DNA from 2 places in the Paenibacillus sp. FSL R5-0914 genome. Region 1 is predicted to be linked to the other one. Evidence: a T-box and tRNA genes for the amino acid it is inferred to sense, from the RefSeq annotation. Region 1 holds a T-box; the other holds one or more tRNA genes.

Evidence for each region. A T-box is a leader RNA that pairs with one kind of tRNA and senses whether it is charged. The one in region 1 lies ahead of MKX60_RS10075 (valine--tRNA ligase), so its partner is inferred to be a tRNA-Val.
Region 2: it has a tRNA-Val gene. The T-box ahead of MKX60_RS10075 (valine--tRNA ligase) is inferred to sense a tRNA for this amino acid. The anticodon was not compared.

The regions. Positions count from the first base shown of each region.
Region 1 covers NZ_JBBORH010000001.1:2,303,799-2,308,230, reverse strand. Annotated here, with positions in the region: gene MKX60_RS10075 (valine--tRNA ligase) at 1-2,307, opposite strand, end outside; T-box leader at 2,463-2,745, opposite strand; gene MKX60_RS10070 (LysM peptidoglycan-binding domain-containing protein) at 3,087-4,432, opposite strand, start outside.
Region 2 covers NZ_JBBORH010000002.1:233,355-237,786, reverse strand. Annotated here, with positions in the region: gene MKX60_RS17145 (site-2 protease family protein) at 1-843, opposite strand, end outside; gene MKX60_RS17140 (hypothetical protein) at 1,172-1,474, shown strand; tRNA gene MKX60_RS17135 (tRNA-Val) at 1,606-1,677, shown strand; gene MKX60_RS17130 (hypothetical protein) at 2,126-2,278, opposite strand; gene MKX60_RS17125 (hypothetical protein) at 2,792-2,932, shown strand; gene MKX60_RS17120 (hypothetical protein) at 3,026-3,265, opposite strand; gene MKX60_RS17115 (hypothetical protein) at 3,593-4,432, shown strand, end outside.

The sequences.
Region 1 (4,432 bases):
GTCGTTACGGGTGATAATACTCAGCGTCTCTTCATTACCCGCTTTGATGATCAATTCAACCTTTTTGCTCATCGGTACATTCACTTCAGCCCGGATATTACGAACGGCCCGGATTACATCCATCAGCAGGTTCATTTCCGCTACGGCTTGCGGATTCTCCAGAGCAGCATCATACTCCGGCCATGCAGCCAGCGTAATCGTCTCCCCTTCATGCGGAAGGTGCTGCCAAATTTCTTCCGAAATAAACGGCATAAACGGATGAATCAAGCGCATTGTGCGGTCTAGTACATAGGCAAGTACAGACTGTGTCTTCGCTTTGGCCGCGGCGTCTGATCCGTAAAGTGACAGCTTCGCGAACTCAATATACCAGTCACATAGATCGTCCCAAATGAAGTTGTACAGCTGGCGACCGGTCTCACCGAACTCGTACGAGTCAATTAGACGCGTAATCTCACGAGAAGTTTCGTTCAGACGGTGCAAAATCCAGCGATCAGCAGTACTTAGCTCACCCGAAATGTAAATATTTTCAAAGCTTACGCCTTCCAAATTCATCAACGCGAAGCGTGATGCATTCCAGATCTTATTGGCGAAATTACGCGCCTGCTCAACCTTTTCCCAACGGAAGCGTAGATCCTGTCCAGCTGTACTTCCGGTAGAAATCATGTAACGCATTGCATCTGCGCCATACTTCTCGATTACTTCAAGAGGGTCTACGCCATTCCCGAGTGATTTGGACATTTTTTGACCTTCGGAATCCCGTACCAAACCATGCATCAATACATCTGAGAAAGGTTTTTCTCCGGTAAATTCAAGAGCTGAGAAGATCATCCGCGCTACCCAGAAATAAATAATATCGTAGCCTGTTACAAGCACATCGTTCGGATAGTAGCGTTTGAAATCTGCACTGTTCTCATCTGGCCATCCTAGTGTGGCAAAAGGCCACAGATTAGAGCTAAACCAGGTATCCAGTACATCTTCGTCCTGTTTCAAGTCGGTTAGACCACTGATCCGGCGCGCTTCTTCCTCGTCATTTGCCACAACCAATTCACCAGTAGACTCGGAATACCATGCTGGAATACGATGTCCCCACCACAGCTGACGGGAAATACACCAATCACGTACGTTCTCGATCCAGTTCAGGTAAGTTCTCTCGAAGCGGTCCGGTACAAAGTTAACCCCGTTCCCATCCTTCTGTGCATTGATGGCAGCTTCAGCGAGTGGCTGCATCTTCACGAACCATTGTGTGGACAAGTACGGCTCAACAACCGCTCCAGAGCGTTCACTGTGTCCTACTTGATGCACATGATCTTCGATATTGATCAGCACACCTTGCTCCTTCAGGTCAGCAGTAATGGCCTTACGACATACACTCCGGTCTTGACCTTGGTAAGGTCCTGCTTCTTCATTCATCGTACCGCTCTCATCCATTACGTTAATCTGCGGTAAATTGTGACGTTGACCCATCTCGAAGTCATTCGGATCATGAGCTGGTGTAATCTTAACCGCACCACTACCAAACTCTTTGTCTACATAATCATCAGCGATAATCGGAATCTCACGGCCAATAATCGGCAGGATCAACGTTTTGCCGATCAGATCTTTATAACGATCGTCTTCCGGATGAACAGCAACCGCTGTATCACCCAGCATGGTCTCCGGACGTGTGGTCGCTACTGTAATAAATCCGCTACCGTCTTTGAGTGGGTAACGCAGATGATACAAGTGACCATTAACTTCTTTATATTCAACCTCGATATCCGACAATGCTGTACGAGCCGCCGGGTCCCAGTTGATAATGCGTTTGCCGCGGTAGATCAAGCCTTTATTATAGAGCTTAACGAATACCTCGCGTACAGCTTTCGACAACCCTTCATCCAGGGTAAAACGTTCGCGGGAATAGTCAAGGGAAAGCCCCATCTTAGCCCACTGCTCATGAATGGTATTCGCATATTTATCTTTCCACTCCCACACCTGCTCCAGGAACTTCTCGCGGCCGAGATCATGTCTAGAAATTCCCTGTTCACGCAGCTTTTGCTCTACCTTTGTCTGCGTTGCGATACCGGCATGGTCCGTACCTGGTAGCCACAACGTGTCGAAGCCTTGCATCCGTTTTGTACGAATCAGGATATCCTGAAGCGTAAAATCAAGCGCATGACCAATGTGTAGCATTCCCGTTACGTTTGGCGGCGGGATTACAATGCTGTATGCTTTTGCATCAGGACGCCCGCCTGCACGGAAATATCCACCCTCTGTCCAGTAGGAATACCACTTGGTTTCTGCCGATTTCGGATCATACGTGGTTGGCATTTCATTCTTAGAATCATTTGCAGCGGCAGCATCTGCCGCTGTATCTTGCAAGTTCGGCAACTCTGCCGCTGTTAGATTGTTTTGGTCAGCCATTCTCTGATACCTCCACTTGGTTACTTGTAGTTGGTTTCTAAAAAACAAAAAGACCCCTCGTCTCAAAGGACGAAAGGCCATTCTTTCGCGGTACCACCTTTGTTTCGCGCCAATGAAAAATAAACCTGCACTTCTTTCACCTTACGGTTCAGAAGCTTAGCGCGACACTCGTACAGATAACGGCTGCTACCGGCCACATCCTAACTTATCTTTCATATCATGAAGACAAGCTCAGAAGGGCGACTCCGGGGCGACTTCGGTGGCTGTATCCTACGGAATGTCACAGCACTTGCATTCCGCTCTCTGAAGGGCTGACCGCCTACTCTTCCCGTTCCCAGTCTTTACTTAGATATTGCTTACTCCATAATACATTTTGAGTCATCCCTAGTCAACCTGAATAGGCTTCTACAGCGGGACTTTAAGCGGAATTTCGACTTATAGCGTGCATATGTCGAATTTTCATTCGATTCATCACTCTGCGTTGGTTAGATACCCCACATTCTAACGTTCTCCGGTCACACAAGAATAAACGCCTTCGACATCCTTTTACGGAGGGTAAGCGTTTATTTGAGAAATATAAGGATAATGTATAACGTGAAACTTATATATTCTTATATTTGACAAAAATCCCGATCTACTATCAGATCGGGATTCACCTATTCATATGAGTACGCATTGTAATTCGATTACGGAATGTACAACACTTGCCCTTCTTCTACACTCTGCCCAGACAATCGATTATACATTCCCAGCTCCCGCGCACTTAGCTGATATTTCTCTGCGATTGTATCCAGCGTTTCTTCACGCTGCACGATGCAAAGGCGAACCTTACGGAATAGGTTAGCGCCATCTGCTCCAGCAATGAATCTGCTCTTCCACTCCGTATTATTTCCGGCCTCTGGAATGATCGCTGCAGCCGATGCATTTCCTTCAGATAGGAGAGCCTCTTGTTCTTTACGAGAACGACTAGAGCTGAGTAATGAAGAGAAGGTGAGATGTTCTTTGACTGGAGCCTCAGCATCTTTCTTGCTTCCTAGCGCAATCTTAAGATCTTGCTTCTCCTCTGACTGTGGCACAGTCTCTTGAGAAACAAAAACTTCATTCGTATTCTCGTGGATCAGCTGAGCATTCTCTTCTTGTGCATGAAGCTCATTATTGGCCTCGTTTTCCGAAGCGAATACGGCAATATCTTGATCCGCATCAGCATTAGCTGCTGGAACAGCGGTTTCTCTTGAAGCAAAAGTATATTCAGCTTCTTGCTCCTGATCCGCTTGACTCGCCAGGCTAACTTGATTCAGCTGAGTGGCCTCAGCTTCATTCTGTGACTCAGCTTTAAACCAGTAATCCGCTATTCCTGCTTTGGAATCCTCTGTTTGCGAATCCAGACTATGCGTCCGAGCTTTCGCGCCCTTGTCCTTCTCATGAGCGGATGAGAAATTCACTATAGGGGACGAATGACCAGCTCCACTTGAGACCAGTGGAGCCTCTGATGCGTCTGCATTAGCTTCAGCATGCTCATGTTCTTCTACGGCAACCTCCGATGCATCCTCGCCAAAGGTCCACTGAGAATTTTCATAAAGTGCATCAGTTTCGTGCTCTTGGTTCTCTGCAGATGCTTCGATTACCCTGTCATCACTGAGAGGGGAATAGGCAACTGTGTACTCTTCCTGCTGCCAGGCCGGTTGTGGTTGAGGCTCCGCACCACCGATTCCCCGCAGTGATAATACGCCTGTTATATTCACTGTGCGCATCGTGAGCAGATCAATATCAAAATTCTCGATCTCCACCCCGATATCTTCAATCGAGCTGACGCGTGTAAGCGGAACTGTGATTTCAACGGGAATGGCATGCTCCAGACGTTGTGTTCGGTCATCTTCACTCCGGTAGAGTCCGGTAAGCAACAGCTGACCATATAACTCGGCACGATCCTCCCGCTGAATCACCTGGATTTCCGGAAGTAGTTCAACCTCCTCCAGCTCAGCTATTCCCGGAAGCTCTTCCGATAGGTGAATGCGTTCATAAATATCAAACC
Region 2 (4,432 bases), on a different contig from region 1:
CGGAAGCGTAGCTCTACCAATGTAGTTCAGTTGATCCCATCTCACCCCTACATACTGCTGTCTTTCCAAATCACTGTAAGTAGTAAAAGGTAAATCTCTTCTATGCTCTGGTCCTGGAATCATGTAGCCTGCATCTCTAAGTGGCTCTACTGGAATTAAGAAACTCTTCGTTACAGAATAAAGGCGATTGTTAGTGCGTCTCTTCACATATTTGTTATACAGATCGTAAGCAAATAACGCCCAAATAATAAAGAACAAGATCGAACGCATATAGATGATGATGGCTAAACCACCCACGAGCCCCACAAGCCACAGCCAGCGCGTCACCGCGGTTGCAATACGGCCACCGTCAAGCGGGTGAATCGGCAGCAGATTGATCAGATTAAGTAAAAAACCTATGTAAGCCAAGGAATAGAGAAGTGGACTATCCATGTAATAAGCCGCCCCAAAAACGGCTGTAGCCCCAATGGTTCCTAAGATCGGACCTCCAAAAGCAATATAAGCTTCCGTCTGGGCATCCAGCGGCTGTTTTTTCATTGTAATTAAAGCTCCCAAAAACGGTATAAATAGTGGAGCGCTGACTGGAAGCCCGATCCGTTTCGCTGCTATTACATGTCCTAATTCATGGACTAGCAAGAGCAGGACAAAGCCCACGGCAAACCCCCACGGGTAAATCAAAGCATAAGCCCATATTGAAATCATCATTGATATTAACGGCCCGGCAATTTTACCTATTTTCAGAAGAGACAAAATCGCCTTTCCTTTAAACAGGAGCATCGCCGCCCCGCCCCCCAACCATTTCCATGGCGTGGAAGAATTCTTTTTCTGCTCATTTTGCGGCAAGATCTCAAGCTCCTTTTTCTTTCAATTTTTATCTAACTGCTGTACATTACCCTCCATTTTATCATAAGTGCTTAAGGAGTATTTCCATAAAAAAGCACTCGGCTAAGTATACGACGCAACTTTTAGAATCGTTTCAAGGTCAAACAAACAGATAATGGATAATTTTCACTATTATTTAAGGGAAGAAAGTGATTCCGCTCCAATACACAACCACCACCTCACACAAAATAACCCAAATTTTATGGTTACCTTATGGGCTAACGCCGTGAACGTTATAGGCTACGAACCATAAACTGTTATCAGGGTTATTCAATTGAGGAGGTTATTTATGGATACAAATGCAAATTTACATCAACAGGTCAGTTGGAATTGTATGAACAAATACGTTGGTATTACAACGACTGACGGTCAGTCCTTTGATGGCTTTATTGCCCATGTAGATCAAAACTATGTTACTCTTGCGGTTCCTAGCAACGAAATGGTAGAACGTTTAAACGGAATGCCTACACACGAATCGGCGTATAGACAATTTGGTTTCCGGCCTGGCTTTTTCCCAAGACGTCGCTTCTTTCCACGACGCATCCCTTTTTTCGGTATAAGCGATATATTTCTACTCCCGTTCTTTATCTGACGTGGCTCATGGGGATGGAGCGGCATCCCCTTTTCTTATTATTTTAAAGACTATGTAAACTATCATCCCTATAGATTGTAAAAAAAGAATTGCCATCCTACTCTATCGTATGGTATTATGAAATTCGTCGCAGGACGGTAGCTCAGCGGGAGAGCACTATCTTGACAGGGTAGGGGTCATGGGTTCGAACCCCATCCGTCCTATATCGAAAAGCCTTGAATTTCAAGGCTTTTTTTGTTTTCTATTCACTTATCATTCTATTAAAAACCCCTGTGATACGAATTTGATACGAATTGCGATTACTTTTCGTATCAGTTCATCTGATCCTCTGGGAAATATCATCGCTTCTACCCTTCAACCAATTCCTAAATACCGCTTTACTGGTATATAATTCCCTTCCCACTTTTGCAACATGAAATACGTGGAAGCCTGTTTACAATCCTTTCAATTCTATCGCTGTCCATGCCATCTTCAGGCTCATGGAATCAGAACCAAAAGAGAAAGAAGCCGCTACTGAAAGCAGCAGCAATATTCCTAGGAGTAAAAACAGACCGAAATACGATTACCCTCTTAAATTAGGGATAACAGCTGTTTTATCATCTAGCTTTCTATTTTTTTCATACGTTGACACTAGCTTCTCAACTACAAAATCTAGCTGCTTATCAAGAGATTAGATATCGGAATAATATGAAAAATCAATATATAGCCTTGCAGCTTGTCCCCAGGTTCCATCACAGCATGTCGAATATCCAGCACTTTAACGGCTGCATAATTCCATGCGGCAATATGATCTTCCAGCTTCATCTTGCATTTCACTCCGATCCGTTACACAATCTATTTAAGTTAATTACATCTTAAACAATGATAATGATTATCAATTAGTATTAGGCAGCTCTTCTATTTTGTCAATCGCTGTTTAATATCGTGCTTGCTGATAGCTTCGCATAAACTTCGAAAAGTCAAAAATAACATCGCCATGAATCTATAAACAACCACGAAAACCACTGGTCTAAGGTGTCCCCAACCTTTCCAATAACCTTCTTTGATGACATCAAATTCGCACAGCGTTGATTTCCATTCTTCTGGAACCGTTTATCTCTCCTTATGGGGTCTCATCCCTATGATTCCTTATCTAAACGTTACTTGAACTAAACAGGAACAACCTCTCAACATTGCATCTCCTATAATTTAGCATTAATATAAAATAATGAGACTTACTGAAAATCGTTAATGAGTATCGTTTTGAGGATTATTGCATTTTCGCAAACTCACTAAGGAGTAGGAGTGTTTTTTATATGTTATAGGGGAAAACGAATATTGGGACCAATGACTGAAGCTGATGCTCTACGTGAATGGTTTACTCTTTCCGGTACAGTGAAGGACATTTATATTATTGAGGTTGATGAGAACAATAAAGTAAGGCGCCAGATTGGACCCACAAAGAAGAAAAAAAAATAAGCATAGCCTGCAGCAACCTACTATAACTTGATTGAAAAAGAGATAAAACGTAAAAAAGCCCCACCGACCTTTATTGGTTGATGGGGTGTTTTATTAAAATGGAAATTTAGTAAGCGAGAATATTAAGAGTACCATCCCAACAATCGAAGACAGAGCAGCCATTTTATCTTTAGTTTTAAAATAGGTAGCTCCTCCATTAAAAATCAGAGCTCCACACATCCCCATCATTGTCCAAGACATGATCACTTGATCCTGACCGCGGAAAAATAGTATTGCCAGAATGATTGTTGCTGTACTAAATAGAATACCGAACAGCCTTAGTGCTTTCAGCAAAAAATCCCCTCCCGAAATATAATGGGCTAATGAATTTGCAGCTTACTCGATATCACAAGAAAAAATGTAGCCAATGGGCCACAAAGCAAAGAAATTAAAAACCAGTTTAATCCACTCCTATTTTTACCTTGTGCTAAGCCAGCATTTATTAATGCTAATGTACCCCATCCAACAAAATACCCATTATCCATCACGCACACGACCTTTCAACATCATTTTATAGGAATACGAATATCCAATATAATGGTTTCATCATTACATAGATTACTATTCCTATATCTGGTAGAATTAATTAGTATTTACTATCAGATTTAGGGGGATATGAGATTGAAAATAAAGGCTTTTTTATGTATCGTTGCAACTATTGTGCTTCTTACAGGATGTGGTAGTTCCAAAACAAATTCAGAGGAAAAGAATACAACATCTACAGAAGTTACTCAGTCTGAAGCAACAGCTGACTCTTCAAAAACAGCTGCTGCAACACCAGTGCCAGAGAAGAAACTTTCAGAATCCGAGAAATTAGCTCTCGATTATGTGGAAATTTTCCTGAATGGTTCAGATATCGAAACGAAAAAGAAGTTCGTATCCGAAAATATACTTCCTGATGTACAACCAATTTTTCAAATGGCTGAATCTACCGAGACACCTGAGAATAACAAACTTAAGAACGCTTCAGTAATAGAATCAGCTGATTATACTGACAAGGATGGTGGAAAAGACAAAATCGTCCTAATTCAAGGTGAAAAGTCGTCCTCCAATAGTGAACTTATAATTTTTATTAAGGATGATAAAATTGGTTGGGGATATTCGTCTAATGATAAGAATAAAGAACCCTTTAACGAAATGAGAAAATTCTTCAAAGAGCCTGTAAAAAACACATCTGATTCAGGTACAACTGAACAGTCTCCTGAAGCGACACTTAAAGAAATTAGTAATTTTGTCATTTCAGATATTTGGAATGTTGGATTTGTTGATATCAGTTGGTATGCAAGTTCAGGTACTAGCTCTACAGGTGAAGCCATAGATATAGATTTTACAATTGAACAATTAGGAAAAGCGATGAGTAAAAAATTAGAATACGATAATTACATCAACAACCTGGATGCAAAATACGATTCAATTAAAAACATCTGGTCTAAGCTCTCTGGTGAGATTGATCGTATGTAC